One region of the Alteraurantiacibacter lauratis genome, then DNA from elsewhere that is predicted to be linked to it. Evidence: predicted binding sites of a transcription regulator. Region 1 holds the regulator's gene; each other region holds the start of a gene.

Region 1 (12,144 bases):
TAATCGCTCCCACGCAGGCGGCTGCGCAGGCGATTGTGGACGAAGTGCGCGCCGGAACCAGTCTCGAAGCATCGGCGCGCAGCAAGGGGCTGAGCACGACCAGCGTGCCCTCGATTTCCCGCGCCGATCTTGCCACGCAAACCAGCAATGCCGTGGCGGACGCGGCCTTTGCGGCCGGCAATCGGGCCATTACCGCACCGGCGCAGGGCGATCTGGGCTGGTATGTGCTGCGCGTCGACAGCATCGAGCGGCGCGCCGCGCGCACGCTTGCGCAGGTTCGCGGCGAGATTGCCGAGCAGCTTGCCGCCGAACTGCGCCAGATCGCGCTCGGCGACGGAACCGCACGGATCGAGCAGGAGTTGTCCGAGGGCCGGAGCCTTGCCGAAGTGGCACAGGAACTGGGCGTGGAAATCACCACAACGCGCCCGATGACGGCCGCAGGGCAAATCTATGGCACGATGGAATCGGCCCCGGCCGCCCTTGCCCCGGTGCTTTCAACAGCTTTTGAAATGGATCGCGGCAATCCGCAACTTGCCGAGGCCGTGCCGGGCGAAAGCTTCATCATTTTTGATGTGGCCGACATAACGCCGTCTGCGGTAGCCCCGCTTGCCGAAATTCGCCCGCGCGTAATCGCCGACTGGAAACGCAGCGAAGGCATGCGTCTGGCGGGTGGCGCCGTGCAACGCATCTTGACCCGGGTGGGAAGTGGCACACCGCTCGCCGCCGCGCTTCAGGCCGAACGCGTCAGCATCCCCGCGCCGCAGTCGCTGCGTTTCAGCCGGCAGGAGCTGGAACGCTCTGGCCAAGTGGGCCGCCCGGTGGCGCTGTTCTTCTCCATGGCGGAGGGCACCACCAAGGCTCTGGAAGCACCCGAAGCGGGCGCGTGGTTCATCGTGCAGCTGAACGACATCAGCGCGCCAGACGTGGAAACCGAAAACCCCATCGTACGCGAAACGGCGCTGCAATTGCTGCCGTTCCAGCCCCGTGAACTGGCCGACCAGTTCATCGCCGCCATTCGCGCTCTGGTGAAGGTGGAAATCAACGAGCCGGCAGTGGAAGCGGTCGCGGCGCAATTGACCGGTCGCGGAAACAAATGAGCGGTCCACTGAACGTCCCGCAAACCCCGTCTGCAGCGCGCCCGGAAAACGCCGCCAATGCCCGTGCCGCGCTGGCCGCTGGCCGCCACGCGCTCGTCTGGCGCAAACTGGTGGCCGACACCGAAACGCCCGTGGGTGCAGCGCTGAAGCTGATCGAGCCGGGGCGCGGCGATTTCCTTCTGGAATCGGTGGAAGGCGGCGAGGTGCGCGGGCGTTATTCTCTCCTCGGCCTTGATCCCGATCTGATGTTTCGCGCAACAGGTGCGCAGTGCGAAGTGAACCGGGAATGGCAGCACGACCGGGATGCCTTCACCCCCCTGCCGGGCGACAGCCTGTCCGAACTGCGCGCATTGGTGCATTCGTGCCGTATCGACGTACCGGCAGAATTGCCTTCGGCCTTGGCCTGCATTGTCGGTTATTTCGGGTATGAGACGATCGGCCTGGTCGAGAAACTGCCGCGCGCACCGCAAAGCGATCTCGCCCTGCCCGATATGCTGTTTGCCCGGCCAACGTTGGTCCTGGTTTTCGACCGACTGACTGACAGCCTGTTCTGCATCGCACCGCTTTGGGCAGATGGCAGCGACCCTGATCGCGCGATCGAGCTGGCGGGCGAGCGGATTGACGAGGCGCTGCGCAGGCTGGGCCGCGCTGCACCGCACACGCCCCGCGTGCAGGATGTGCCGGAAATGGCGCTGAACCCGGTGCTCGCCCCGGCCGATTACGAAGCCATGGTGCTGAGGGCCAAGGATTACATTACCGCGGGCGACATTTTCCAGGTGGTGCTGGCGCAGCGGTTTACCTGCCCCTTTCCGCTTCCGCCCTTTGCGCTTTACCGCGCCTTGCGGCGAGTGAACCCCTCGCCCTTCCTCTATTTCCTCGATCTGCCGGGCTTTGCCGTCGTCGGCTCCAGCCCCGAAATTCTGGTGCGCGTGCGCCCCGATGCCAATGGCGAGGCTGAGGTGACCATCCGCCCCATCGCCGGCACACGCCCGCGCGGCAAGACGCCCGAAGAAGACGCGGCGAACGAGGCAAGTCTGCTGGCCGATCCCAAGGAATGTGCGGAGCATCTGATGCTGCTCGATCTCGGCCGCAATGATGTGGGCCGCGTGGCATCAGCGGGCAGCGTCAAGGTGACCGCCAGCTACACCATCGAACGTTACAGTCATGTCATGCACATCGTCAGCAATGTCGTGGGCAAGCTGGCGCCGGGCAAGGACGCGCTGGATGCGCTGTTCGCAGGTTTTCCGGCAGGTACGGTTTCGGGGGCGCCTAAGGTGCGCGCCTGCCAGATCATTGCCGAACTGGAGCCCGAAACGCGGGGGCCTTATGCGGGCGGCGTCGGCTATTTCGCGCCCGATGGTTCGGTGGACAGCTGCATCGTTTTGCGCACGGCCGTTGTGAAGGACGGCGTCATGCATGTGCAGGCGGGCGGCGGCATCGTCGCCGACAGCGATCCTGCCTATGAAGCTGCCGAATGCCGCCATAAGGCCAGCGCGCTGGTCGCCGCCGCGCGCGAGGCCGCGCGCGTGGCAGCCGAGCCGGAGTTCGGGCAATGAGCGCGACTACCGCCATTAATACCCTTGCGGCTCACCCCGCTTCGGGCCGATAGGGCGCAGCCATGATCCTCGTCATCGACAATTACGACAGCTTCACCTTCAACCTGGTCCATTACGTGATGGAACTGGGGGCGCACGTGCAGGTGGTGCGCAACGATGCGCTCACCGTGGAAGAGGCGTTGGCGCTGAAGCCTGCGGGCGTGCTGCTCTCCCCCGGCCCATGCACCCCGAACGAAGCCGGGATCAGCCTGCCGCTGGTCGGTGCCTGTGCCGATGCGGGCCTGCCATTGCTGGGCGTTTGCCTTGGCCACCAGTCGATCGGCCAGTATTTCGGCGGCAAGGTGGTGCGCGGCGGGCTAATGCATGGCAAGACCTCTCTCGTCACCCATGACGGGACCGGCGTGTTCGCCGGCCTGCCCAGCCCCTACACCGCCACGCGCTATCACTCGCTGATCGTGGAAGACATTCCTGATTGCCTGCTCGTCAACGCGACCAGCGAAACGCCGGGGATCGATGGCACCGCGGTGATGGGTTTCCGCCACCGCGACCTGCCGATTCACGGCGTGCAGTTCCACCCGGAAAGCATCGCGACCGAACACGGCCATGCCCTGCTCGCCAATTTCGTGCGGATGTGCGGGATCGCACCGAAAGCCATCGCGGCATGAGCCTGTCCTTTGCCGAGGCAGAGTTGCTGTTCGGGCAGATGCTCGACGGCAAGATGGCCGATGCCGAAATCCGCGAATTGCTGATCGACATGGCAGACCGGGGCGAAACTGCGGAAGAGATTGCCGGAGCCGCGAGCGCGATGCGTGCCCGGATGAAGCGCATCACCGCCCCGGCCAACGCGATAGACGTCTGCGGCACGGGCGGCGATGGACAGCACAGCCTCAACATCTCGACTGCGGTGGCGCTTGTGGTGGCGGCCTGCGGCGTGCCGGTGGCGAAGCACGGCAACCGCGCGGCCAGTTCCAAGGCGGGCGCAGCGGATACGCTGGAGGCGTTGGGACTCAATCTGTCGCGTGCGGGCGAAATGGCGGAACAGACGCTGCCCGATATAGGCATTGCCTTCCTGTTTGCGCAGGTACATCATCCCGCGCTGAAATGGGTGATGCCGATCCGGCGGGAGATTGGGCGCCGCACGATTTTCAACCTGCTGGGGCCCATAGCCAATCCGGCAGGCGTATCGCGCCAGCTTATCGGCATCGCGAACCCTGCCTATGTCCCCATATACCGCGATGCCATGCAATTGCTTGGCATGGACAAGGTGATGATTGTCGCCGGGATGGAAGGGCTGGATGAACTTTCCATTGCCGGGCCAAGTCGGGTTGCGACCCTTGGCATTGATGGGATTTCTGACACCGTTTTGCCGGATGACGCCGGTCTTGCCCGCCACAAGCTCGATGCCATTCGCGGCGGCGATGCAGCATTCAACGCGGCCGCCTTGCGTCGTCTTCTGGAAGGCGAGGAAGGCGCATACCGTGATGCCGTGCTGCTGAATGCGGCAGGCGCGCTGATCGTAGCGGGCGAGGCAGCGGGCTGGCGCGAAGGTGTTGAGGAAGCCGCCGAAGCCATCGACAAAGGGCTTGCCAAGGCGCTGCTCGATTGCTGGATCGCCGCGTGCAAGTAACCGGAACCATGACCAACAAGCTCATCGAAATCTGCGACACCAAGCGCGGTGAAGTAGCGCAGCGCAAGGCGCTCGCCTCACTGGCGGATCTCGACGCCGCCGCCGCTCTCCAATCCGCCCCGCGCGGGTTCGAAGCGGCGCTGCGCGCCAAGGCGGCAGAGGGATTCGCGCTGATTGCCGAGATCAAGAAGGCGAGTCCGTCAAAGGGTCTGATCCGGGCCGATTTCGCACCCGCCGACCATGCCCGCGCCTATCAGGCGGGGGGTGCGGCATGCCTTTCGGTGCTCACCGATGCGCCCTATTTCCAGGGAAGCGAGGATTATCTGGTTGCCGCCCGCGCGGCGTGCGACCTGCCGGTTCTGCGCAAGGATTTCATGGTTGATCCCTGGCAGGTTGCCGAGGCCCGCGCGATCGGGGCCGACGCCATCCTCATCATTGTTGCCGCGCTGGAAGATGGCGTCATGGCCGAGATCGAGGCCGCCGCGACCGAGCGCGGCATGGATGTGCTGGTGGAAGTGCATGACGAGGCCGAGATGGAACGCGCCGCGCGCCTCCGCTCGCGCCTGATCGGGGTCAACAACCGCGATCTGCGTTCCTTTGTAACCGATCTGGGAACCACCGAACGACTCGCCCCGCTTGCGCCTGCAGGCACGCTGCTGGTGGGGGAAAGCGGGATCAACAGCCACGCGGATTGCCTGCGCCTTGCCGCCGCCGGAGTGCGCACCTTTCTGGTGGGGGAAAGCCTGATGCGGCAAGGCGATGTTGCCGCGGCCACGCGGGCGCTGCTGGGCGGGTGAAGCTGTAACCTGCAGGCATCTGTGCAAGGCCGGTTCAATCTGGCATGGCCCCGCTATGACAAAGCTTACCCATCTCGACGATAGCGGTGCCGCGCGCATGGTGGATGTCGGCGGCAAATCTCCGACCGACCGCAGTGCCACCGCTGCTGGCTTCATCCGTATGTCGCCCGCGACGCTTGCCGCTGTGCGCGAGGGTTCCGGCCCCAAGGGCGATGTTCTGGCAGCGGCCCGTATCGCCGGGATCATGGCCGCCAAAAGAACGGGGGATCTCATTCCACTCTGCCATCCGCTTGCGCTGGATGCGGTAGCGGTCGATTTCACTTTCGAGGCCGAGGGGATCGCCGTCTTCGCCCGCGCCTCCCTGACCGGCAAGACCGGCGTTGAGATGGAGGCGCTCACTGCTGCATCGATGGCGCTGCTGACAATCTATGATATGGCCAAGGCGCTGGAAAAGGGCATGGTGATCGAGAATCTGCGTCTGATCGAAAAGACCGGAGGCAAAAGCGGGGACTGGCGCGCGGCATGAGCAAGGCGTGCGGCTTGCTTGACTGGCGATTGGCGCAGGACCGGCTGCTTGCCGCGGTCGCTCCCACGAGCACAGAGCGCGTGCCGACCGCAAGTGCAAGCGGGCGTGTTCTGGCCCAACCCCTAATTGCCCGCCGCAACCAGCCTGCAACCGATTTGTCCGCCATGGATGGCTATGCCGTCGGCGCCGGTGACCTGACAGGCCCCTGGCAGCTCGTGGGCGAAAGCGCGGCGGGGCACCCGTTTACCGGCAATCTGACGGCAGGTCAGGCCGTGCGCATCTCCACTGGCGCGCTCGTTCCTGCCGGGGCGAAAGCCATTCTGCTGCAAGAGAATGCGCGCATTGATGGCAATCAGCTCAGCACAATCACCGGCACCAAGGCCGAGGCAAAGCATATCCGCCGCGCCGCGTTCGATTTCGCTGCGGGCGATACGCTGCTGAATGCAGGGACCTCGCTTTCCCCGGCTGCTCTCGCGCTCGCCCTGATGGGCGGGCATGGCATTGTTGATGTGTTCCGCCGCCCCTCGCTTGCCGTCATCGACAGCGGGGACGAACTGGCGAGCGATCCCGCCGCCACGTTGCCGCACCAGATTCCTTCCAGCAACGGACCGATGCTCGCCGCGATGGCCGCTCCCTATGTCTCCGCGGTGGAGCGGATCGGCCCGGTAGCCGACCGCAAGGCCAATCTGCTTGCCGCCCTGGAATGTGCCTCCGCCGCTGATGTCATAGTGACCAGCGGCGGAGCATCGGTTGGAGACCACGATCTCGTTCGGCCAGCTTTAGAGGAATGGGGCGCAACGATCGATTTCTGGCGCATCGCGCTGAAACCCGGAAAGCCGTTGATGGTGGCCCGGCGCGGGAAAACGGTGATCCTGGGCCTTCCGGGCAATCCGGTATCGAGCTTCGTCACCGGATGGCTCTTTCTTCTCCCCTTGCTGCGCCGGATGGGCGGCCATGCCGCACCTGTGCCGCAGGCTGTCATGCGGCTTGTTGAAGGCGATCTTCCGGCAACACACGAAAGGGCTGAATTTCTGCGAGGCATTGCCACAGATGATGCAGTTGCGCCGCTCGATGAACAGGACAGCAGCGCCTTGCGGGTGCTCAGCCAGGCAAATGCGCTCATCTACCGCCCACCCGGCTCACCAGCCCACCCCGCAGGTTCCCCCGCGCCGGTCTATCTGCTCCAAAATGGCGGTATCGCTTGACTTGGGCGGGACTGTTTCATAATTGTTCCTTGTTCGTTCCCGTATTGGAACGGAAGATCAGGGAACAGGCCCATGCTTACAGCCAAGCAGCGTGAACTGCTCGTCTTCATCCAAAGGAAGCTGGAGGAGACCGGCATTTCTCCCTCGTTTGAGGAAATGAAGGAAGCGCTCGATCTCAAGTCAAAGTCGGGCGTGCACCGGCTGATTTCTGCGCTGGAAGAACGCGGCTTCATCCGCCGACTGGCCAATCGCGCCCGCGCGCTTGAAGTGCTCAAGCAGCCCGACGATGTATCGGCCACGCGCGCACCGCGGATGCGGGCTGCGGCCAATGATGCGGTGGTGGGTAATGTGGGCGCGCCGCGCACCGTCCCGTCCGCAGCCAACGATGTGATCAATTTGCCGCTCCACGGTCGGATTGCAGCTGGCGTTCCGATCGAGGCATTGGAGGGGCAGCAATCACTTCCTGTGCCCGCTGCCCTGCTGGGTTCAGGCGAACATTACGCGCTGGAAGTGTCCGGCGATTCCATGATCGAGGCAGGGATTCTCGATGGCGACTATGCGCTGGTGAAAAAGACCAACACCGCACGCGATGGCGAAATCGTCGTCGCGCTTATCCGCAACGAAGAGGCAACGCTCAAATATCTGCGACATGAAGGCGGCAAGATCCGGCTTGATCCGGCCAATGGAGCCTATGATCCGCAGATCTATGACGATCACGAAGTGCAGGTTCAGGGCAGGCTTGCAGGCCTGCTGCGACGCTACCACTGAAGATTTGCGTGGGGGAATAGGCTCCAGACGCAGCTTAACCCCCACGCCACCAACCATGTTCGCCTTGCTCTTGCGCCACGCTGCGCATTGTTGGGCCAGACAGATTGATCGCAAGACCGCCCGTTTCGGAAAGACTGCGCCGGTCTGCCTTGATCCAGCGCGGGCGGCAACTTGACGGGAGCCAGCGATCTGAAACGACAATATCTGCCCTCTCGCACGCTGCCGCCAATGATCTTTCAGCCACCTGGTTACGGCTGCGGCTCATCAAGATATGCCAATCGCGGCCTGCGCGCTTGAGTGTTACAACGCAGAAGTCGCCCGTGCAATCAGCGCCCGGCCATTCCGACAAAGGTATTGGTATGCCCTTTACCCCTGCCAGCTCCATGAAATTGTCGGTGACATAGGAACTGCGGCTTGGCCGCAGCAAGAGGAGCCCGTCATTCTCTCCGGTGATGCCCACATGGCGCCCATCGCCCGAAATCAGAATATCAGGCACCGGGGTGAACGCCATCATCACGCTTGCCATCCCCACGGGCAGCAGTCCCGCCAGTCTGGCCTTGCCTTTCCACAGCGCCAGCCACAAACCACCGACGACAAACAGCGCAAATGTCCCGCGGCCCATTTGCGGCATCAGCTTGACTGCGCCCGGCTGATCGGCGGTGAACCGAGCAATTGTGAGGAGGAGGTCGAGCGTCTTGCCCGCCAGCCACCAGACCGGCGCCCCCAGACCGGCAAGATCGAGGAACAGGGCCAGCGCGATCAGCGGCATCGAAACGAAGGTGACAAGCGGGATCGCAACCACATTCGCCAGCGCGCCATAAGTGCCGGCCCGGTGAAAATGGAACATCACAATCGGCATCAGGGCGATTTCAATCACGATCCCGGTGACCAGCAGCATGAATGTGCGCCGCGCATATTTGCGGGCAAGACTTTCTTCGTGCGGGGCCAGGAACCGGCGCACCGGCTCCGCCCCATGCAGCGCCACGATTGCGATCACTGCGGCGAAACTCATCTGGAAGCTCGGACCCACCAGCGCTTCAGGCCACAGCAGCAATACCGCCCCCGCTGCTGCGGCCACCATCCGCAGCGAAAGGGCCTCGCGCCCCATGGCCAGCGCACCCAGCACCAGCAACGCGGCAATGCAGCTGCGAACCGTTGGCACTTCGGCTCCGGTTAATAGCGTGTAAAATATGCCTGCCCCCGCGCCCACACCCGCGGCCAGAAGCGGCAAGCGCACCCGCAGCACCAGCCACGGCCACAAGGCGAGCAGCCGCAAAGCGAGCAGATAGGCTCCGCCGATCAATGCCGTCACATGCAGTCCGCTGATGGAAAGCAGATGCGTGAGGCCCGAATCGCGCATGGCCTCCTCGTCCGCGAGGCTGATGGCACCGCGATCTCCGCTCGCGAGCGCGGCTGCGATGGATCCTGCGGGGCCAGCAAGCTGCGCCCGCACATGGGCCGAAAGGCGTCGCTTGGTGGCCGCCAGCAGCGATTCCTGCCGGCTCGTCGCCAACAGAACTGGCGGTGCCGTGACCGAACCCGTCGCTGCCAGCCCTTCAAACCACGCAGCGCGGGCAAAGTTGTAGCTGCCGGGCAGCATGGGCGGCGCAGGCGGCATCAGTCGCGCCTGTACGCGCACAACCGCGCCGGGGAGAAAGGCTGGATCGTCCATCGCCAGCGGCAGATTGACGCGCACCTTCATCGGTTCGGACGTCTCAGGATCGCGGATGGCCAGCACAAGGCGTGTGCGCCCCTCTGCCGGCTGCTCGATCCGCTGGAGAATGCGGGCATCGAAGCGGCCGAACATCGCCCGCTCGATACCGGGCAAGCCAACCAAAGTCGATCGCGCCCAGATTGTGCCCACACCGCCGGCAAAGACCAGCCCCGCCGTCACGCAGGCCATCACGAGGTGCCCCCTGTTCTCCCGCCCGCGCCACGCGGCAAGCGCGCCAAGACACAGGAAAATGCCCCCAGCCATCGCAGCCAGCCATGCGGCAGGGCCAGGCAGAACCAGCCACGCAGCTATTCCCCCGGCAAGGATCACGGCAAGCCACGGCCCGCGGTCAAAACCCGCGCCTTCGAGAAATCTTTCCGCGTCGTCCGCCATGCTGGACAAATTGACGCGCCTGAGCCAAGGCGATTGCCGCATTGCAGCATCGCCGGTCTCCTCCCCCATAGGGACCAGTGGCGTCGGGCGTGTTGCCATCATCGGATAGGACAGGAAACAACAGCTTATGGCAAGTGGCGGCGCAGCGGGATCAGTCACGGAGAACATGGGCGCCCGCCCGGTCGTGACTCGCTTTGCCCCCTCACCCACTGGCTATTTGCACATTGGCGGGGCGCGCACGGCGCTGTTCAACTGGCTGTTCGCCCGCCACCATGGCGGGAAATACCTGCTGCGGATCGAGGATACCGACCGCGCGCGTTCCACCGAAGCGGCTATTGCGGCGATTTTTGACGGACTGGACTGGCTGGGCCTTGGCGGGGACGAGGAACCGGTGTTCCAGTTCGCCCGTTCCGCCCGGCATGCCGAGGTCGCGCACCAATTGCTCGATGCCGGTCATGCCTATCGCTGCTATCTCACGCCAGAGCAACTTGCTGAGCGGCGGGAGAAGGCGCAAGCCGAACGCCGCCCTTTCCGTATCGACAGCGAATGGCGTGATGCCGCACCCGAAAGCTGGCCCGCCGATGTCCCCTATGTCGTGCGCATCAAGGCGCCAAAATCGGGCGAAACGACGATCGCTGATGCCGTGCAGGGGGATGTTACCGTGCAGAATGCCGAGCTGGATGATTTCATCCTGCTGCGTTCTGATGGCACACCCACTTATATGCTCGCCGTGGTGGTGGACGACCACGACATGGGCGTGACCCATGTGATCCGGGGTGACGACCACCTCAACAACGCGTTCCGGCAGTTGACGATCATCCGCGCGATGGATTGGCCGGAACCGGTCTATGCCCATATCCCGCTGATCCACGGCAATGACGGGGCTAAACTGTCCAAGCGGCATGGTGCCTTGGGCGTCGATGCCTATCGCGACGAGCTGGGCATCCTGCCCGAAGCACTGTTCAATTACCTGCTGAGGCTTGGCTGGGGCCATGGCGACAAGGAAGAGTTCACCCGCGAAGAAGCCGTTGCGTTGTTCGATCTGGCGGGCGTCGGCAAGAGCCCTTCGCGTTTTGACATCAAAAAACTGCTCAACATGAACGGCCACTATATCCGCGCGGCGGATGATGCGCGGCTAGCCGAACTTGCCGCCGCCCGCATTGGCGCGCAGGCGGATCTGGCATTGCTGGTGCAGGCCATGCCTGTGCTTAAGCTGCGCGCCAAGGACATGAACGAGCTGGCCGACGGCGCGAAGTTCCTGTTCGTGCCTCATCCCATACCCATCGACGCGAGCGCTGAAGCGCTGCTGGATGGCGATGCACGGGCACGGCTGGCCATTATAGCAAACCGGTTTCAGGCGGAATCGGACTGGACAATTGAAGCGCTGGAGGCCAATCTGAAGGCCTATGCCGAGGAGCTGGGGGTCGGACTTGGCAAGCTCGCGCAGCCTCTGCGCGCGGCGCTGACGGGGCAGACGACCTCGCCGGGGATTTTCGACGTTTTGGTTCTGCTTGGCCGGGAAGAAAGCCTGGCGCGGATCACCGCGCAGGCGCAAGCGTAATGGGCAGCAACTCTGACACAAACATATTTGGTGCAGCTTAGGAGACATGAATTGACGGACAAGAAAGCGCAGCTGACCGTCGGCGGCCAGACCCATGATTTTCCGGTCATGGCAGGCACAACCGGCCCGGATGTGGTGGATATCCGCAAGCTCTATGCCCAGACAGGGCTGTTCACCTATGATCCGGGATTCACCTCAACGGCGAGCTGCGAAAGTGCGCTGACCTTCATTGATGGCGAGGAAGGCGTGCTGCTGCACCGGGGCTATCCCATCGGGCAGCTGGCCGAACATTCCAGCTTCATGGAAGTCGCCTATCTTCTGCTGAACGGCGAACTGCCCAGCAAGGACGAACTGGATACATTCGAGAACACGATCACCCGCCACACCATGCTGCACGAGCAGCTGCTGCAATTCTACCGCGGTTTCCGCCGCGACGCGCACCCGATGGCCGTGATGTGCGGTGTGGTGGGTGCATTGTCCGCCTTCTATCACGACAGCACCGACATTTCCGATCCGGTGCAGCGCCGGATCGCCAGCCATCGCCTGATCGCCAAAATGCCGACGATTGCGGCCATGGCCTACAAATATTCGGTGGGCCAGCCCTTCCAGTATCCGGACAACAGCCTGTCTTACACCGGCAATTTCCTGAAAATGACCTTTGGCGTTCCGGCAGAACCCTACGAGGTTATCCCGGCGGTAGAGCGGGCGATGGACCGGATTTTCATCCTCCATGCCGATCACGAACAGAACGCATCGACCTCGACCGTGCGCCTCGCCGGTTCGTCGGGCGCCAATCCGTTTGCCTGCATTGCGGCGGGTATTGCCTGCCTGTGGGGCCCGGCGCATGGCGGAGCGAACGAAGCGGCGCTCAATATGCTCAAGGAAATCGGCACGCCTGAC
Region 2 (7,055 bases), on a different contig from region 1:
AGAGATCGATTTTCTCGCGCTCCTTGACCAGGCAAGCACTAAGGCAAACTAGCTCGTGTTGGCATCGCTTCGTGCCTTCTTGATGCTTCGCACAGTTTCCTCCCACTGGGAGATCGAAGTTCATCACGACTTGAAAGACGTGGTGCGGAGCTGGGCTGGCCGAAGCGAGGAAGTAACGAGCGCAGTCCTTCATGTGGGCTTTGAAAGGCGAGTGGCCAAGTCTTTCAACCTGATAGCTGCGGAACATGTCGGCCGGGTGCTACTTACCCCAGGTGCGAAAGGAGCGTTACCGCGCTCGTTCAAAGCGTCCGCGTTGCCGGTCGCAACCGTTGACGACGAACCAGTCTTCCTCGCGCTCGAGGGGTGGGGATATTCGGCACCGGAACCAGTAAGCGAAGACCGCGAACCGGAGGTCGCCGCATTTCTGGGCTGGCTCGGATCGTTTGCGAGCGAGAACGCCGACGACAGAGCGGCCCTGCTCGACGTCGGCATACTAGACGAAACCACTTACGCTCAATTCGAAGCAAAGCTCGACGCGGTTCTCAGGACTCGTTTAGCCCGTCACCGGTTCAAAGAGGTAGTCGGCGCGGACGCCGATGATCCGTGTGCGATTGCTCGAGCCGCGCCACCTTGGCTCGCCGAAGTTCCGCTCGAAAGCCTGGATCTTACTGTCAGGATCGCAAATGTTTTCCGCAACAGGGGCATCTTGAAAGTTGCCGACCTGGGCTCGCTGACGACCGCCGAACTTCTAAACTTTCAAAACTTTGGGCGCACTTCGATTCATCAACTCTCGACAATTCTACGCAGCGCATACCTTGCTGGTCCCCAGCAGAGTGGGACCGCATTGTTGGAGCCAATGGATGGCACGCTGCTTCAAGCGGTCCGCGTGTCCCTGGCAAACTGCTCCGAACGAGAGCGCGATATTCTCGAACGCCGAATGGGTTTGGACCGTGACCCGGAAACGCTCCAGGAGATTGGTGAAAGCTACGCGGTCACCCGCGAGCGGATCAGGCAGATTGAGGATAAAGTCGTTGCCCGCCTCGTCCGCAAGGAGGTTTGGGATGACATCCTCGCGGCCAAGCTTCGAAAAATACTGGCTGACCGAGAGTTCCCACTCCCGCTCCTTGGAGCAGAAGCTATCGAACCCTGGTTCACTGGCTTAGGTGAGCAGCGATCTGTTGCCCGTTATCTCATTACGAATATGTGCTCGACTGGGGCCGCGATAGTCGAGATCGCCGGCACGGAATACCTTGGTTTTCTGTCCCAGGATGCGTGGCAAACTGCTTTGGCATCGGCCAGACAACTCCTCGCCGGAGGTGTCGGCGCTAGATGGTCGCGGGCTGATTGCGAACATCATGTTAGGTGCCTCCTGCCTGATCAGGCCGGAGAGTTTGGGGGCCTGTTGTGGGAAACGGCATCGGCTTGGTGCCATTTCGCAGATGACGGCGGCGGAGAAATCTTGACCTCATACGGGCGAGGCGCCGAGCAGCTGGTCGAAGCTGTTTTGCAGGAGAGCGACAGGCCGCTCCATTATAGCGAGATCGCCCTAAGCGCAGCCCGGCGAGCTGGGCGCCAGATCGACGAACGCCGCGCCCACAATGCCGCCGCCGACGTTGGCTTTCTCTTCGCTCCGGGTACTTACGGTCTTCTGAAGCACCTATCGGTGACCCGGGCTGAGCGCGAAGCCCTCGCGGATGAAGCGGTGGAGATTGTGTCGGAGGGCCCAGAGGATCGCCAGTGGCACGCCAGTGAGCTTCTCGAACACTTGCACCTCCGGGGTATCGACTTGCCCGGACGGTTCGACAAGTATGAGCTGGATATCGCCCTGAAACAACATGGAGGCCTAACATCATTCGGAAGAATGGTTTGGGCCAGGTCCGATGGAACTGCCGAGACAGCTCGCGTCGAAATTCGGCAGGCAGTAACCGCCATCTTAATGCAAGCGGGTCGACCTCTCAGTTCAAGCGAGCTTCGGGAACGGCTTATTGCTGTGAGAGGGATCAATCAGGGAATGCAGTTCGCGGTGGAGGATCCAGTAATCAAGCTCGACTGGAACACATGGGCCCTCAATGATCGCGACATATCGATTAAGCGTGCTGACCAACCTGCGTTTCTGGATGAGGTTGCCGACGTTCTCCGAGAGACAGACTCGGGCCTTCATGCGGGTGAATGCTCGGCTCTGTTGGGAAACCGACTACCGCCCCGCGCTCTTCTTTGCCTGGCGGCACGCGATCGTCGTTTTCAGTCGGCGTCCGGTGGGCGCTTGTCCCTGAGGGCAACAGCAGGCTGACTCTTGGCGCCCCAGGATCCCCATTCACCCTTGGTTTCTAGAGTCCAAGTACGCGCACACACGCTCCTGCGTCCTACCCCTGAGGCGGCGTCCCGAACGCAGATCCTTTACAAAACGGGGGTCTCCCACGGCCAGCCTGCCGAACGTGCTCGGCGGCACCTTGGTGCGCGCCAGATAGCTCTCGACCTGCTCCAGAAGCTCCATTTACCCGACTCGCATCACTCTTGCGTTCCTGTTATGTTCCTACTAGGAAGACATCCTAGAGTCTAGGATCGGATTTCCTAGATGCACTCACATGGGACGTCGGCGATGGACGAAGCACGCAAAGCCCTGGACGAGCTGATTCAGCAACGGGGGTACAATTACTCCTCGGTTTCCCGCCTCCTCGGACGCAATGCAGCCTATATCCAGCAGTACATTCGGCGCGGGAGCCCCAGGAGTCTGGACGAGCAGGATCGCGCGGTGCTCGCCCGGTTCTTCGGTGTCGACGAGAAGATCCTTGGGGCTCCCGAGCGCCGCTCGGGACCGGTTGTCGAGCTGGTCCACGTGCCCGTGCTCAGCGTCGAGGCTTCCGCCGGTCATGGGGCGCTGGCCGAGATGGAATCCAAATGCTCCCAGTTCGGCTTCGATGAGAAATGGCTCCGCCGGCTGACCGCCAGCAAGGCGTCGAGCCTTTCCATCATCGGCGTGCACGGTGACTCGATGGAGCCGACCCTGCACGACGGGGACGAAGTCATGGTCGACCTCGCCGACGGACAGTCGCGGTTGCGCGACGGCATCTACGTCCTGCGCATGGATGACGCGCTCAACGTGAAGCGGATCGCGATTGAGCCGCAGGGCCGACGGATTTCCGTGCTGAGCGACAACCCGGCCTATCCGAGCTGGCGGGGCCTCGAACGCCGCAGCATCAACATTGTCGGGCGGGTGCTTTGGTTTGGGCGTGCGCTGCAGTAAGCCCGCCGTTCCATGCTGACCTTCCTTGCCGTCTCGATCGTTGCCGCCGGACAAACCTTCACATGCACGCCGACGCATGTGTGGGACGGGGATGGACCCATCTGGTGCGCGGAGGGGCCGCACGTCCGGCTCTCCGGTATCGCGGCACGCGAGATGGACGGAACCTGCCGAGCCAACCAGCCTTGTCCCGACGCCTCGCCCACCGAAGCCCGGGACGCGCTCGTTCGCCTGCTCGGCGGCGCCCGCGGACGCAATTCGACGGGTCACGTTGCCGTCGCCGGCCCGAGGATGACCTGCCGCTCCGAAGGTTCGGCCGGCGGAAACAGGACAGCGGCCTGGTGCCGGCTGCCAACAGGCACGGACCTGTCGTGCGCCATGATCCGCACGCGCACGGTCCTGCGTTGGGATCGCTACTGGAAAGGCCCGGACTGCCGATGAACGCCGACCTGCACCTGCGCGGCCGTCTCGAACGGGGAAGAGTGGGCCTGGTCCTTAGGGCCGACGGCGGCGGCACATGGGAGCTTGACGCCGGAGGGCGAGCGCACCGGCTAGTCGGCCAGGAGGTCGAGGTCGTGGGACAGCGCGCCGGGTTCAACGGGGTTGCCTGCGAGCAGGTCTGGCCCGCCGGCATACCGCGGCCGCGACAAAGCAGGGTTAGGATCGAGTATCTCCTGGCCGGGGGCCTCGTCGCCTACGGCGTCATTGCCTTCCTCGTGGGGCTGGTCGGCTATTTCCGCTGATGCTGAGCGAATGGGAGCTGTGGGCCTGCGCCAATCGGGTGCTGCAGACCCACGGCGAAGAGGCTGCGCTCCATGCCGCCGAGCAGATCGGCGCGCTCGTCCTGGAAGGCGATGCAGCGGGCGTCCGTACCTGGCAGGCGATCGCCGAGCGCATCGCGCAGCTTGCCGCAACTGGCGGGCAAGCGCCGCCCATTGAGCGAATGAACTGATCGGCCGGCAGGAAGAACCTAGGCGCGGCTAGATTCCGATTTCGAACGGCTTGGTGAGCGAGCGTTCGCGCTCGGGCGGCTCGCGTTCGGGGAGCAGCCCCCTCCCCTTTGCCTGTCCTTTCGCGGCGGCGTCGCGGAGGAGATCGACGGTTTCCAGGGCCGATCGCTTCATGCCCGGATTGCGCTCGACGGCGGCCTCGAGCTTGCCCGCATTATCGACGAAGAGCGTCAGGCCGTCCCGCAACCGCGTGATTGTCACCAGGAAGGTCTGCTGGTTCGACAGGTTGCGTTCGCGGCTGTCCATGACCGCAATTCCGCGATCCGAGGTCAATCCCTGGGCCATGTGCGCGTTGAGCGCGTAGGCGAGGTCGAGCCGTTCGAGCATCGGGTCGCCGCGCGAGAGCTGGTGCTCGGCCCCGAGCGAGGTCTTCACCGTCACGCGCCGGTCGTCGATCGCGACCACGCGGGCCTGGTCGGCATTGAGCAGCCCGCGCTTGTGGTCGGTTTCGGTCCAGCGGATGCGGTCGCCCGCGTGAATCTCCAGCGGGCGGAGCTCGAACAGCCGCAGCGGATCCTGCTCACCCTGCGGGCGGAGCTGACCGGGGCGGAACTCGAAGCGGCGGCCGCGTTCGTTCTCGAGCGTCACCCGCTCGCGGACGAGATCGGTTTCCATGACCCGGTACTGGCCCCTGAGTAATCTCTGCCCGCGCTGGCGCCGGTCAACCTCGACCACCATCCCCGGCGCGTAGGTGCGGGCATAGCGCAGCTCCTCGCGGGTGACATTGACGCGGGAGAGCGTGTCCACCCTCATGCCCATGGTCCCGAGTTCCCCGTTCGCGCGCAGGCCAGCCTGCACTGCGTCATTGACCTGGCTCCGCAATGCCCGGCCGGAGGCATAGATCGACGTACGCTCGCGATCCTGCGGCGACAGCGATAGCCAGACGGCAGCGGCCTCGACGGCGGCTCCCTGAGCCACCTCCACGACATGCTTGCCCAAGTGCCGCAGCGCCTCGTCAATCTGCCCGCCCTGGGCCGCGTACTGCGCCCGGCGAAGCGCCTGCTCCCGAGCGCGGACATTGATGTTCATGACCGCGGTCTCGACACCGGCCTGCTGCATCACGTCGAACGGTTTGCCCGCATCGACCGCGCCCAGCTGCTTGCGATCGCCGATGCTGGCGAACCGATCGAGCTCGAGCAGATTGGCGAGCCGGACGAGCTTTTCCTTGTCGGCATTGCCGACCATCGATGCCTCGTCGAGGAGCACGACGGTGCCGCGCATGGAAGACCGGGCTTCGGCAAGCCGCGCCGGATCACCGCCTTCGAGGAGGTCGCGGTGGCGCCGAAGGAAGCGCGTGACGGTCATCGACGGGATGCCGGTCTCGCGCTCGAGCATCTGCACGAGCGTGTTCTGCACGGCCAGGCCCAGCACCGCCCGACCCTCCTCGCGCAGGATGTCGGCGACGGGCTTGAGGACTGTGCTCTTGCCGGCGCCGGCGATGCCCTGGATCGCCACGATGCGGTTGTGGGAGCCGAGCAGCAGGCGCCCTGCATTCTCCTGCCCGGGATTGAGTGTCATCCCGTATTTGAGCTGGGAGAGCGCCTGCAGCCGCTCGCCGGCAACCTCGGACGGCACGATGGCGGGAGCAGTTCCCCGGCCGCTTTCGACGCTCGCGATGATGCGCTGCTCAAGGCCGATCGCATCGCGCGTCGTCACCAGCTCGCGGTCAGCCCCTTTGCCCCTGAGCAGGTGGCCCTGGCGCAGCAGTTGGTCCACGCGTTGCTCGATCTCGGGCATCGAGGTCGGCAAGGCGAATCCAATCGCCGTTCGATAGATCTCGGCGCGCGGAAATGCCGCCTCGCGCTCGCCCAGGTGTCGAACGGCCGAGGCAACGGCGTGCACTGCGGCAATCTGCTCTGGTGTCCGCTTGCCCATGTGCGAAGGGACGAGCGGGTCGCCCTCCCGCAGCCCGAGACGCTCGGCAAAGGAGGCGGCGAGGGAGCGCCCGCGCTCCACAAGCGAGCGGACCGTCTCGCCCAAGCCGGGCACGTTCCCGAGGTCCTGGACCGCCCGCGCGTTGGCCTTGGCAATCACCGCCGCAGGGTCGAATCCGAGCTTGGCCGCAGCCTCCTTCCACTGGCGCGCGAGCGCATCGCGGTCCTCGATCCTCGCCTTTTCCGCTCGCGTCATCAGTGTCGCGGCATCGAGCACGCCGGGTCCCCGATGGTCCATCTTCGCAACAGCTTCGAGTATCTCGGCACGGCGGGTGCTGAAGGCGTCTCGGATGGATTTAGGAACGCCCACGGCTTCGAAATTGCCGTGCTTGCCGAACTCCCCGACCTCGTAGCCGAGCTTTTCGACCGTCAGACGAAAGCGCGCCATGGTCATCGCATTGAGCAGCGTGTTGTGCTCCCAGAGCCTGTCGTTCCTGAGCGCCCGCCATTTGCCGTCCGGCCCTTGCGTCACGTTGGCGACGACGGCGTGGATGTGCGCGTTGGGCTCCTGGTTCCGGTTGGTGTCGTGCTGGAACAGGCCGATCACGAGGTTGCCGGTCGCGACCACCCGCTCCTTCCCGCGCACCTCCATCCGGGTCTCGGCGAGGTTCTTTTCGGCCCAGGCCAGCGTCTCCTTCACCGCGGCAGAATAGGCGTCGAGGATGCGCCGATCCCCGCCCACAAGCGCGAGCAGCGACCAGCTCTTGGGCATCGAGAAAGTGAGGTCCGTGCCGGCGCGGTGTGCCCGGTTGTCGCTCCCGACGCGGCTTCCGTCCGGCAGCAGACCCTTGAGCACGGCCTCGAACTGCCGGGCCTCGATGCGGCCCTCGAGGCCGAGGGTCTGGGCGCCCTTTCCAAGCCATTCGCCCG
Region 3 (12,144 bases), on a different contig from region 1:
TCGGCAAGTCAATTAATTACCGCAATCGACGCGTTACGCGGACGCTACATGCCTTTGAATCATCCTCATGACCCAGGGACGCTGCGCGTCCTTGTCCGCTCGTCCGCGCGCCCCTCATGCGCCGGGTCGAAAAGACCTTGCCGTCCGCAACCTCAATTTCCCCGGACCATATGAGCCGCCCAACTGCTGCACGAGCTATGGCGGCCGGCTCCTGTTGTCCCATCCTCCAACTTCGAGGGGCACGCACCGCCTTCGCGATCAGGTCGTCAATCGTCAGCTCCGGGAAGTCAGCGCTCGTCTGGCGGAGCCATTCTGCGAGACTTCCCACACATCGATAATCGTTGACCATGAGTCCTCGACCCTGCGCTTCACTCAGGAGACCAAATTCGAGAGGGTCTGCTTTCGAGTGCCCGCTCACAAGGGCTCGAGGTAAAGGCCAAATGACTCGAACCGCACGCGAAGCCGTCCGGTCAACTCGAAGTAGGGTGGTCGGGAAGATCCACGACGCGGAAGACCTCGCCCGACCCTGCGTTGCGGACTAGATCGACCCGCTCGCCATCCCAACGGTAGTCGAGATGCCGCCCTTGGACGAGCGCCGAAGCACAATCCGGGTAGAAGAGGCCAGCGCACTCGCCGCCCGCGTGCCGCGCGCTGGGATATACTACGCCATCGGAGGCACCGCCCTTAAGGCGCTTTCCCAGCTCTTGCGATGCGTTGTAATCGTCCCGAGCAAGGGCCGGATGACTCCGCCTGCGAGGGCCCCGCAGGTCGTGCAGATCGGCGTGCACCGACAAGATGATCTCTCGGAATTGGGACGTCCAGCCAGCCTCCTCAGCGGTGCGCGCCATGAAACGCTCGTGGTGGTGGATTGTCTCGAACAGCGCCGTCTCGAACGCGTTGCCAACGTAGAGAACGCCGAAGGTCCCATCGGTGAAACGGCTGGGCCTGTCGGGGCTGACATGCGTGAAAGGCGCCATCAGGTAGGATGCGCCATGGCCTCCGACCCTGCGCTCGATCGGAACGAGATCGAGGTTGCCGACGCTCGCTGTGACCCGTGGGTTGCTCTTCTGCTCGGCGGAGATCAGCAGCGGCCAATCGGCCGGATCGGCGATGTCTTCGAACAGATCGATTGGCGGAAAAGCGCTGCGTATGATCCTGACGGCACCTTTCCATTCAACTCGCGAAACCGGAATATCGTCGACCGTCACCAGCCGCCGCGCTCGGCGTCGAGGTAGCGGCGCACCCGAATGAGGTCGGTAAGCTCGCCGCCGAGCATCACGTCGAGCGCGCTCGCTCCGGCAAAGGCGGAATTGCCGGTTCGGATCCACGCATAGCCTCGCTGCGGCTCGGTGAAGATGATCCGTAGAGCCTTGTGGATGCCCATCAGGTTGGAGAGCCGTGCGCAGCCATCGCGCGATATCCGCCCCGCCCCTTCGGCCTTCCAGCGGCGAAAGGTGCGGACCGACATGTCGAGCAGGGTTGCTGCCTGTTCGTCGGTCAGCTCCCACTTGCCGAAAAGATTGAGCGACGCGCGGAACATGGCGGTCGCTTCGTCTTGGGTTACCGGCTCAGCACGGAATGCCTGCGGCTCGGTGTCGATGCGTTCAAGTCCGAACATGCTGCGTCTCCATATGGCAGCATCTAGCGCGTTGATGGCCATTTGGCAATCATTAGCTACCGAGCCGTGAAATGATCGGAGCGCCCTCACCAAGCGGTACGAAGAGCCGCGTCTGGTAGCGGATGATTTCGGTGAAGCAGCCTTGAGTCTTGTACCAGTCGAGCCGTGCCGCGCTCCAGCCGGTCAGCTCGAGCCGCTGCCCGCCGTTGACTAGGCTGCGCTTGAGCGTGAGGTGCTCCCTGCCCCTCACTTCCATAGGGCGGCCAGTCGCCAGGACCGCCTGGACAATGTCATCCGCTGAGAAGTTCCGGCCATGCTCCAGTCCAAGAGCGCGACAGATGTCGGGAACGCAGTGCAGCGGAACTTCGCGGCCGAGCAGCGAACGGCCATCGTTCGCGCATATGCGGCTTACCCGAACGTGATCGGCTGGAAGTTTGTCCCAGACCGGTAGCAGCAGGCCTGTCGCGAGGTGGAGCCGCTCGTGCTTGAGGCTCGATGCCGCCTCGTCGACCTCCGCCTCCCACAGGCGCCGGAATTCACGGGCGTCGACAGACTCCCAGCTGCTCTCGTCCAGCTGATCGGCGGTGAGATAGCCTCGCTTCAGCGGACGATGCAGTTCGAACCGCGCAATCCGCGCACCGTCGTCGGTCAGCAGGCTGCGCGCCGGCACCAGCAGGCCGACGCGGCCCGACCGGCCGTTGCGCAGCGTCCGGTGCCGCGGACTGTCAACGCCGTAGTGTTCGTCGAGTGTCGCCAGCGTCAGGGGCTTCAGCGCGCGGGCGATCTCCAGCTCGAGCAGATGCGTCGTCGCCCCTGACAGGGCGTCGGTGCGAAGCAAAGTATCTGACAGGATCTCGAAGCTCTCAACGGCGATGGTCTCAAGGCCGAGATCGAGCGTGCCGGCCTGCCGTGCGGCATCGACCCGCGCTTCGACCAATGCCAGGAACTCGTCGAAAATTGCGTTCTGCAACGCGATCGGCAGCGCGAGGATGCGGTTGAGCCAGCGCTGGATCGACGGCAGGTCGTCGACCATGCCGCCATCAGGCCCTTCGATCCTGAGCCCGGTCAGCTCCTGGAACCTGGCCAGGCCGACCGCCTCGAGCTTGCCGGTGAACAGCAGGCCGAACCAACGATTGAGCGCCTCCTTGGCGTAGACGCTTTCGAGATTGTCGGCCGGATCGAACAGGTTCTGCCCGCCCGTCTGGCGCTGTCCGCGCGTGAGAGCGCCGAGGCTGTCGAGGCGCCGGGCGATCGTCGAGATGAACCGCCGCTCGCCGCGCACGTCGGTGGTCACCGGACGGAACAGCGGCGCCGAGGCCTGGTTGGTGCGGTTGGTGCGCCCCAGCCCCTGGATCGCGGCATCGGCGCGCCAGCCCGGCTCGAGCAGGAAGTGGACCCGCCGGGCCTGGTTCCTCGCGGCGAGGTCGGCATGGTAACTGCGGCCGGTGCCGCCGGCGTCGGAGAAGACCAGGATGCGCTTGGCCCCATCCATGAAGGCCTGCGTCTCGACGATGTTCGCGCGCGGAGTGCGCGGCTGAAGCTTCTGTCGTCCGTCCGGGCCGATGATCAGCCGCCGGCTCCGTCCGGTCACCTCGGCGACCTGCTCGACGCCGAACCGTTCGATGATCGCATCCAGCGCGGTGGCGATCGGCGGCAGCGCGCAGAGCTGCTCGATCATCCGGTCACGCGCGGCGAGTGCCGAACGGCACAGCACCGGACGCCCTTCGTCATCGACCATCGGCTCGGAGCGAGGGTTGCCGTTCTCGTCGGTGAACACCGCCATCAGGCGAACCGGGAAGCTCTTCGCGAGATAGTCGATCACGTATTCGCGGGGGGACAGGTCGATCTCGAGCGCTTCGCGTTCCTCGTCGGACAGTTCGGCCAAGCGCCGGTCTAGCATGGCCTCGGCCGTGGAGACCAGCTGCACCACGACCGCGTTGTCATCGGCCAGCGCCGCCTCGATCGCGGGCAGCAAGCTCGGCAGCTTCATCGACAGCAGCAGCTGGGCGAAGAAGCGCAGTTTGGTGCCTTCGAAGATCGACAGCGCAGCGGCCTTGGCGCCGCTGTTGAGCGTGTCTCCGCTGTCCGCGTCGACGATCCGGGTCGCTTCGAGCGCCTCGCGGAGGTTGGCGTGAATGATCGCCCAGGCTTCCGCATAGGCATCGTAGACCGCGATCTGCTCAGGGGTGAGCTTGTGCTCGAGGATCTCGTACTCGACGCCGGCAAAGGACAGCGCGCGCGCCGTGTAGAGCCCCAGCGCCTTCAGGTCGCGCGCGACCAGTTCCATCGCTGCGATGCTGCCCTCGCGAATGTCGCTCACGAAAGCCTCGCGATTGGCGAACGCCGTCTCGGGACCCCAGAGCCCAAGCCGTGTCGCATAGGCGAGATTGTTGACGTCCGAAGCACCGGTTGCCGAGGCATAGAGCACACGCGCGCGCGGCAGCAGGTTCTGCAGCCGCACGCCGGCGATCCCCTGCTCCGAGCCCTTGACCTTCCCGCGCGACCCTTCGCCGCCTGCGGCGTTGGCCATCGCGTGGGCCTCGTCGAACACGATCACGCCCTCGAAGTCCTCGCCGGCCCACTGAAGGATCTGATCGAGGCGGCTGGCATCAGTCCTGCCCGACCGAAGTGTCGGGTAGGTGACGAACAGGATGCCTTCGCGCATCGTCACCGGCTGGCCGAGCTTCCACTGTCCGAGCGGCTGGATGTCGATGGGTAGCCCGCCGAGCGCCGACCAGTCGCGGCGCGCGTCCTCGAGCAGCGCCTCGTTCTTCGAGATCAAGATGTGGCGCCGCTCGCCGCGAAGCCACCGATCGAGGATCACGCTGGCGAGCTGGCGCCCCTTGCCCGCTCCGGTGCCGTCACCGAGGAAATAACCTATGCGGTAGACGGCGCCGTCAGCGCTCGGTGCCAGCGAGCAGCCCTTGTCCTGCGGTACAAAGCGGCCGGGCAGATCACGCGCGTGGGCACTCGCCGCATAGATCAGCGTTTCGGCCTGGGCCGCCGAGAGCAGCCCCTTGGCGATCAGGCCGGCCGGGAGCAGCGGAACCTCGGTCGGGATCGGCGCGGTGATCGAGCCCATTGCGACCGATTCCACCAGCGGCGTTGGATGCTCGGCGGCGCCTGCAATGGCGATGCGGCTCGGCCGGTAGGGCAGGTAATGCCCGACCTGCTCGGCGAGGGGAGCCGGCACATCGAGTGCATCGTACGCACAGGGTTCACTCGGAGCTGCGGGCGCCGTCTGCTTGGGCGGCACCAGTCGGGGTTGGGCCGCCAGCCTCATGAGCCGGACCGGAGCAAGGGCCGATGATCTGGCAAGCAGAAGGGGCGAGATGGCCGAGGAGCGTGCCGGGATCGCATCGATGAGCTCGCACAGTGCCCCGAAATCGCTGGTTCGACACACGACCGGCTTCCCCCGGTCTTCGATCTTGTCGAGCACCAGCAGGCACGTTGTGATAGAGGTGCCATGCCTCGCGCAAGCGCGCTCGACCGCAACGTTGAGGCGCAGCGCGGCCGGTCCTCCAAGGGCGCCGAGGAACCGATGCACGTCGAACCACTCGGGCATCACCGCGACCATCCGCCCGCCGGCGGCGAGCCGCTTCCAGGCCGAGCGCAGGTGGCGGCCTCCGGTGCGCCCATCGTGCCCGCGCTCGATCCCGTGCGAATAGGGCGGGTTGATGAGAACCGCGCTCGGCACGTGTCCAGGGTCAAGCATCTCGTCGATAAGCTCGCCGTCATGGCCGCTCACTGCGGCATCGGGGAACAGGATGCCGAGGCAGTCGCGGCGCAGCGGCGATATCTCGTTGAGGATCAGGCCCGCGTCCGCTTTTGCCGCCCAGACCGCCAGCATACCGGTCCCGGCCGACGGCTCGAGGACGGTCTCGCCCAGGCGGAGCGCGCAGGCACGCGCGACAAGCCAGGCGATGCGCGGCGGCGTTGAGAATTGCTGCAGCTCGATCTGCTCTTCGCTTCGCACGGCCTGGCTTGGCATAAGGGCCTCGAGCCGGGCGAATGCTGGGTCAGCGCTGGGGGCGGGCGATGCCGGGGCTAGCCCGGCGCTGCGGCTCAACCACAGCACCTGGGCGAGCTCGAGCGCTGCATGAGCATCGCGCACCGACCAGCGGCCATCGGCATCGCTGCCACCGAATTGACGGACGAGGACGGAATTGAGCCGCTCGCGCGAGACGGTCACGTCGGCTTCGATGAGTCCGGCAAGCTCGCGGGCTGCGGACAGGACCGGCGGCTCGCTGCAATCGGGAAAGGCAAAGGCGGGAGATGAGAGTGACATGGGAGCTCCTGACGAGGCCAATCACGATGTCCTGGCCTCGCGAAGGCCAGGGCGTCCCTCCCCTCTGACCCGATCAGCTGGCGGCCAGTGCCCTTCTCATCAGGACATCGTTCCAGTCCTCGTCGAGGGTGGTGGGCCGCATGGCAGTGATATGCCGGTCGGCCCTGGCGTGGGCTTCGCGCGCGCGCTCTTCCGCCAGGTCGCCGCCTGCATCGTTGTCGACGAAAAGGTGAAGCTCGCGCACGCTTTCCGGGATCGTGACCAGACCGAAACGCTCGTTTCCGAGCGTTGCCCAGCAGGGCACGCTGAATAGCTGCATGGCCGACAGCGCAGTCTCGATTCCCTCGGCCAGGCCCAAGCGCCCTCCTCGCGGCGCCGCGAGGCGCACCGCTCCGTGCTGCAGGCTCCCCAGCGCCCGCTTGGGCCGATCAAAGCCCGCCAAGCGGCCCGTCCCCGCATCGAAAAAGGTGCGGTGGACGGCGATGACGCCAAGATCCGTGCGCACGGCCGCCAGCATCGCCGTCAGGAATCGGACGGCGCCACGCGGACCCAGCGGTGTCTTGGGATGAAAGCGCAGTTCGGATGACAACTGCGTCAGCCCGCGCTTCAAAAGGTAGGCCTCGGCCGGGCTTCCGCTGAGCGCATCGGCGCCGCGCCAGAGCCGGCACGCGTTGCGGTCGGCTGTTTCCTTGCGGGTCGGCTCCGGCAAAGGCTCGCCCGAGCCGTCGAACAGTTCGCGTGCGCGGACGCCCCGCCGGCCGAGTTCTGCGATGATCTCCTGGTTCGAGCAGCCGGCAAAGCAGTGGAACAGAATGGCGCGCCGACCGAGGCTGACGCTCAGCGAGGGTGTCCGATCATCGTGGGCGGGGCAACGGCACATCCCGCGACTGTGGCGCCATGTTCCGCCAAGGCTGTCGACGATCTCCCGCGCGCGTCGCTCGAGACGCTCGAGTTGATGGCTTTGGGGCATGGTTTCTCCAGTTTGCATGCCTCCCCAGCGCAGCCTCCTCTCCGCACCCGCGCCAATCGTTTTCCTACAACCTTTGTTCTTTATATGTTCTCTCTCGATTCGACCAGAGAAGGAATCGGAAGATGTTCGTGCGAATTGCATTCATCGCAGGGTGTCTGGCGCTGGCTGCGCCGGTCCATGCCCAGACAGATATCGAAAGCAGCAGTCCTCCATCCCAGGAGCACAATGGCTATCGTCTGGCCCAGACGGCCGACGGCTTTCAGCTCGTCGAGCATGGCGTCTGGGACCCCCCGTATGTCAACGCGGTACCAACGTCAGCGCCGGGTCCGGCTGCCTTCGGCTCTCCGGGCGCCGAGACGCACAATGAGAGGCAGGCACAGCCGGCGGCCGGGCCCAACGGATTTCGCCGGGCAGCATATCTTCCGCATGTCTATGCTGCCGAAGCGCAATTCGACCTGCCCACCGGATTGCTCGACGCGCTGATCTGGACGGAATCCCGCTACAATCCGTTCGCCATCAGCAAGGCAGGCGCGGCTGGGCTCGGCCAGCTCATGCCGGGGACGGCAAAGGAGCTCGGGGTCGCCAATCGCTTCGACCCGCTCGCCAACCTCTCCGGGGCCGCGCGGTATTTAAGACAGATGCTCGACCGGTTCGGCGTCGTTCATCTCGCGCTCGCCGCGTACAATGCGGGGCCGGGAGCTGTGGAGCGGGCAAGGGGAATTCCTCGCAACGGCGAGACGCCGGGCTATGTCCGGAATGTCCTTGCGCGTTGGCAGCCTTGAAGGGGGCGGACGTGAGTGGTCGTCGAGACGCGTATCGGGACCGTTGGGAGGGGGACCGTGCGACTTGAGCCGTTGTATGCGAGCGTTGCGGCAATAGCGTGGCGACAACGCAAGGCGGGCGGTTGCGTTAGCGCAATTTGTTCGAATCGCCTTGGCAGTGGTCACTTCGTGACCGCCTTTGGCCGGCAGCTGCCCGTCGGCTCATGGGCAGTCCTGGCGCGAAGAGGAAGGTCCGCTTCCGACCCTGAACGGACATTTGACTCACGCGCAAACGATTGACCCAAATTGCTGGTTTGGTCAGGATCATGGAGCCAACGCAGGGTCGGTCGAGTCGTATGGGGCAAGCGCCTAGACAGCAGACATCATGACCGTGTCGGATGTGAAGCGTTGTCTTGAGCAGTGTTTGGCTACGCTCGACCGCGAAGGCCGGTGGACAGCAGGCGCCCACTTGTCCTCCGCACTTTATGCCTTGGAAAGGGACGACGGTCCGGACACCAAGGCCTACGTCCCCATCCTCGCGACCGGCATCGTTGGAGGGGCTATGATCGGCTGGGGTGCCGGGCGGTTCGCCACCTGAGGCAGACGGCTGATTGGCGTACTCTCGGAAGCGTCCATGGCAGGCGCTTATTGCACGCCTTCAGTGGGATTCCCCCAGCCCAGGCCTAGGGATTTCTGAATTGCGATGTAGCTCCCCGAAAGGGCGGCGAGAGCGGCGTTTAGTCTCGCTTCCGCGGCCAGCTTCTGCCGTTCCGACGCGTTGAGATCGCCCAGCGAGATCACGCCCGCTTCATACCGTTGTCGGTCAAGCTCGGCCGCGCGTGTCGCGGACTGCGCGATCTGGGCGAGCGCCGCGACCGTCCGGCGCTGCTGCGCGAAGCGGGCCAGGGAGGCTTCGGCGTCCTGCAGGGCGCGCAGTACGATCTCCTCGTACTGCGCCTCGGCTTCATCGCGCGCCGCTTCGGCCTGATCGATCCCGGCCGCGGTGCGTCCGAAATCGAGCAGGCCCCACTGCAACTGCGGGATCGCGATCGCGGAAATATTGCCGAGATCGAGGATGTCGTCCGGCGACGTTCCGCCAATGCCGAGGATGCCCATGAAGGAGATTTTGGGAAAACGCGCCGCCTCGGCAACGCCGATGCGGGCCGTCGCCGCTGCCAGGTTGCGTTCCGCGGCCCGGATGTCGGGACGGCGGCGGATGAGCGAAGCCGGGTCCCCGACCGCGACGCTTTCGGGCGGCAGGGGGATCGCGGCGGGGGCGGCGAGATAGGCGTCGAGAGCGCCCGGTGCCTGCCCGGTCAGCACCGCGAGGGCATCCAGATAGACTGCCGCATCTGCCTCGGCCGCTGCGAGGTCCGCGAGGATCGCCTGGAGCTCGTTGTTGGCCTGGCCGAGAGCGAACAAAGGGATCGTGCCTCGCTCGTACCGCTGCGCGGCGAGCTGCAGGGTCCGTTCCTGCAGCGCCCGCTGCCCCTCCAGCGCGGTGACCCTCAGCTGCCGCTCGCGCAAGTTGGCATAGGTCTGCGCCACCTCGGCGGTGAGCTGCACCTGCGCGTCGGCCGCGTTTTCGACCGCAGCGGCGGCGAGGGCGTTGGCCGCCTCGATCTTGCGCCGCTGCCCGCCAGCGAGATCGATCTCCCAGTTGGCGTTGAGGCCAAGGTTGTAGAAGCTAAGCGAAGTTTCGTCTTCATCTTGCTGAGGTTGGCCGGGCTGCGAGGGACCGGAGCCGAGATCGAGACCGGGCAGGTTGGCCTGGATGCTCGTCGCCTGCGCCCCCGCGGTGGGGTAGCGGTTGGCGCGCTCTTGGCGAACGGAGGCGCGCGCCTGTTCGACTCGCGCCCTTGCCGCCTCGAGCCCCGGATTGTCCGCCAGCGCCAGCTGTTCGAGGCGGGTCAGCACCGGGTCGCCGAGCGCCGTCCACCAGCTCGCGAGCGTGGGCTGCTCCAAGCTCACCCCTTCCGACCGTCGGACGAACTCCGGCTGCGGCGCGCTGGTGCCCGCCAAATCCGGCGGCCCCGCGTAGTCCGGGCCGACCGTGCAGCTCGCCAGCAGAATTGCCGCAAGGGCCATCGGCGCATGTTTCTTCATCGGCACCTCAATGCATCGAAAGCGAGACGTTCTTCGGCAAGGGCCGGAGAAACAGCACGAGCGGGACCGTGGCCAGGGTGGCCAGGCCCATGATCCAGAAGATGTCGTTATATGTCATGATGAAGGCCTGTTCCTGGATCATGCCGTTTAGCGCCCTCATGGCCGCACCGGGGCTGCCGAGAGCGTGCGACAGGCTTTCGAGGTATTCCTGGACGCCCGGGTCGTTGCGTGAGAGCGTCTCTTCCATCCGGCGGCTGTGCAGCCACATGCGATTGTCATGAAACGAAGCCAGGGCAGCCAGCGCAAACGATCCGCCAAGATTGCGGGCGGCGTTGAAAATGCCGGAGGCATCGCCGGTGTCCTGCTTCGCGACGGACTGAACCGTGGCTTGGTTGAGAAACATCATGGTCAGGACCATGCCGACGCCGCGCAGCAACTGGCTCTCGGTGAACACGTCGCCCCCAGATTCCGCCGTCAGCGATATGCTTACGAAGCAGCTCAGCGCCATCACGCCGAGGCCGACCGCCACTGCGATCCGGATGTCGATGGTGCGTATCATGAGGGGCAGGACCGGCATCAGGAAGAATGCCGGGACGCCCATCCAAAAGATTACCTGGCCGGTTTGCAGGGCGTTGTAGCCGGAGACGAGCGCCAGGAACTGCGGGATCACGTAGGTCGACCCGTACATGACCATCCCTAGCGCAAGAGCCATTATGCTCACGCTTCCGAACTGGCGATTGAACAGAAGGCTGAGCTTCAGCACCGGTTTGGGAGCGCGGAGCTGTCCGTAGATCAGAAGTAGCAAGCCTACGACCGTTACCAGGGTCAGTTGGACGATGAGCTGCGAGTCAAACCAGTCTTCACGATGGCCTTCCTCGAGCACGATTGTGAGGCCGCCCAGGAACAGGATCATTCCGAGAATCCCGGCCCAGTCGGCGTACCGAAGATAATCCCACTCTGGCTTCTCGTAGGGCAGGCCGAGCAGCAGCAATGCGATCAGCAAGGCGCAGACCGGCACGTTGACGAAGAAGGCGTAGTGCCAGCTCAAGTTCTCGGTGAGCCACCCGCCGATCAGCGGACCCATGACTGGGCCGAGCACCACGGTCATCCCGAACAGAGCCATGCCGATCGGCTGCTGGCGAGGCGGCAGTCGCTTCGCGACGATAGTCATGGCGGTGGGGATGAGCGCACCGCCCATAAGGCCCTGCCCGGTGCGGCCAATTATCATGGTCACGAGGTTAGTGGCGACGCCGCAAACGATCGAAAACCCGATGAACAGCGTCACCGCGATCAGCAACAGGCTGCGCAGCCCGAACAGGCGTTCGAGCCAGGCGCTCAACGGAATGATGATGATTTCCGCCACCAGGAACGATGTCGCGATCCAAGTGCCTTCGGTGACCGTAGCGCCGATCTCGCCCTGGATGACCGGCAGCGCGGAATTAACGATCGATATGTCGAGCGTCGCCAGTAGCGCTCCGAGCGCGCCCGCGGCCACCGCGATCCATGCGGTTGCGTCGGCCCGCTCGGCGGTAGGGTTGGTTGAGGGCGAAGCTGCGGCCATGGCTCAGTCGCGGCCGGCCTCACGCAGGCGTTCAAGCTCGCCTTTCGCGGACCGCGTATCGACCGTCACTTCCACTGACATGCCGGGAACCAGGAGGCGGCGCACCTCCGGAGAAGCCGAGATCGCGATGCGCACCGGGATGCGCTGCACGATCTTGGTGAAGTTGCCGGTGGCGTTCTCGGGCGGCAGGATCGAGAACTCCGCTCCCGTACCTGGGGCGATGCTGGCCACCCGGCCTGTCAGCTCAAGGTCCGGCAACGCGTCGATCTCGATGCGGACAGGCTGGCCAACGCGCATCAGGCCGACCTGGGTTTCCTTGAAATTGGCTTCGATGAAGAGTTGATCCACCGGCACCAGGCTCATCAGCCGGGTGCCGGGCTGCACGAACTGCCCGGCACGCACTGTCAGATCACCCACCCGTCCGGCAATGCTGGCCCGCAGCAGCGTGGACTCGACGTTGAGGCGAGTGCTTTCGAGTTGCGCCCGCGATGCTTCCGCCTGCGACAGCGCCTGCTCGACCTGGCGGCCGAGCGTGCTGATCCGGCGTTGGGCGGCAGCCAGGCCAGCTTCGGCGGCATCGACGCGGGCGCGCGCCTGCCGGGCCTGGGCCTGCAACTGGTCGAGCCGTTCGCGGGGCTCGGCGCCCGTCGCCGCCAGCGGTTCGTAGCGGCGTGCCTCCTGAGCCGCGAGGGCGGCCTCGGCGCGAGCCGCTTCGAGCTGTGCTCGCGCCTGCGACACAGCGGCTTGCTGCTCCTGGATCTGCGCGCGAATGGTGTCGGCGCTCGCAAGGGTAGCGCCGATCTGCGCCTGGGCCTGCGACTGCTGCGCGCGATAATCCCG

Evidence for each region. The regulator LexA, encoded in region 1, represses DNA repair genes until DNA is damaged. The targets are predictions, from matches to a motif close to GTTCCNCNCTTGTTCT.
Region 2: the regulator LexA is predicted to act here: its motif matches at 2,519-2,534, upstream of WFP39_RS10015 (S24 family peptidase).
Region 3: the regulator LexA is predicted to act here: its motif matches at 6,952-6,967, upstream of WFP39_RS10165 (DUF7146 domain-containing protein).

The regions. Positions count from the first base shown of each region.
Region 1 is NZ_JBANRN010000001.1:214,901-227,044, reverse strand. It holds gene WFP39_RS01045 (peptidylprolyl isomerase) at 1-1,097, shown strand, start outside; gene trpE (anthranilate synthase component I) at 1,094-2,653, shown strand; gene WFP39_RS01035 (anthranilate synthase component II) at 2,716-3,318, shown strand; gene trpD (anthranilate phosphoribosyltransferase) at 3,315-4,280, shown strand; gene trpC (indole-3-glycerol phosphate synthase TrpC) at 4,289-5,077, shown strand; gene moaC (cyclic pyranopterin monophosphate synthase MoaC) at 5,133-5,603, shown strand; gene WFP39_RS01015 (molybdopterin molybdotransferase MoeA) at 5,600-6,808, shown strand; gene lexA (transcriptional repressor LexA) at 6,881-7,576, shown strand; gene WFP39_RS01005 (ComEC/Rec2 family competence protein) at 7,611-9,782, opposite strand; gene gltX (glutamate--tRNA ligase) at 9,811-11,244, shown strand; gene WFP39_RS00995 (citrate synthase) at 11,296-12,144, shown strand, end outside.
Region 2 is NZ_JBANRN010000010.1:684-7,738, forward strand. It holds gene WFP39_RS10005 (hypothetical protein) at 1-52, shown strand, start outside; gene WFP39_RS10010 (DNA-directed RNA polymerase subunit alpha C-terminal domain-containing protein) at 59-2,290, shown strand; gene WFP39_RS10015 (S24 family peptidase) at 2,600-3,244, shown strand; gene WFP39_RS10020 (thermonuclease family protein) at 3,257-3,682, shown strand; gene WFP39_RS10025 (DUF5818 domain-containing protein) at 3,679-3,984, shown strand; gene WFP39_RS10030 (DUF6961 family protein) at 3,984-4,193, shown strand; gene mobF (MobF family relaxase) at 4,222-7,055, opposite strand, start outside.
Region 3 is NZ_JBANRN010000010.1:33,068-45,211, forward strand. It holds gene WFP39_RS10150 (RES family NAD+ phosphorylase) at 471-1,211, opposite strand; gene WFP39_RS10155 (MbcA/ParS/Xre antitoxin family protein) at 1,205-1,618, opposite strand; gene WFP39_RS10160 (strawberry notch family protein) at 1,671-5,906, opposite strand; gene WFP39_RS10165 (DUF7146 domain-containing protein) at 5,980-6,894, opposite strand; gene WFP39_RS10170 (lytic transglycosylase domain-containing protein) at 6,999-7,658, shown strand; gene WFP39_RS10175 (hypothetical protein) at 8,023-8,235, shown strand; gene WFP39_RS10180 (efflux transporter outer membrane subunit) at 8,283-9,743, opposite strand; gene WFP39_RS10185 (MDR family MFS transporter) at 9,751-11,304, opposite strand; gene WFP39_RS10190 (HlyD family secretion protein) at 11,308-12,144, opposite strand, start outside.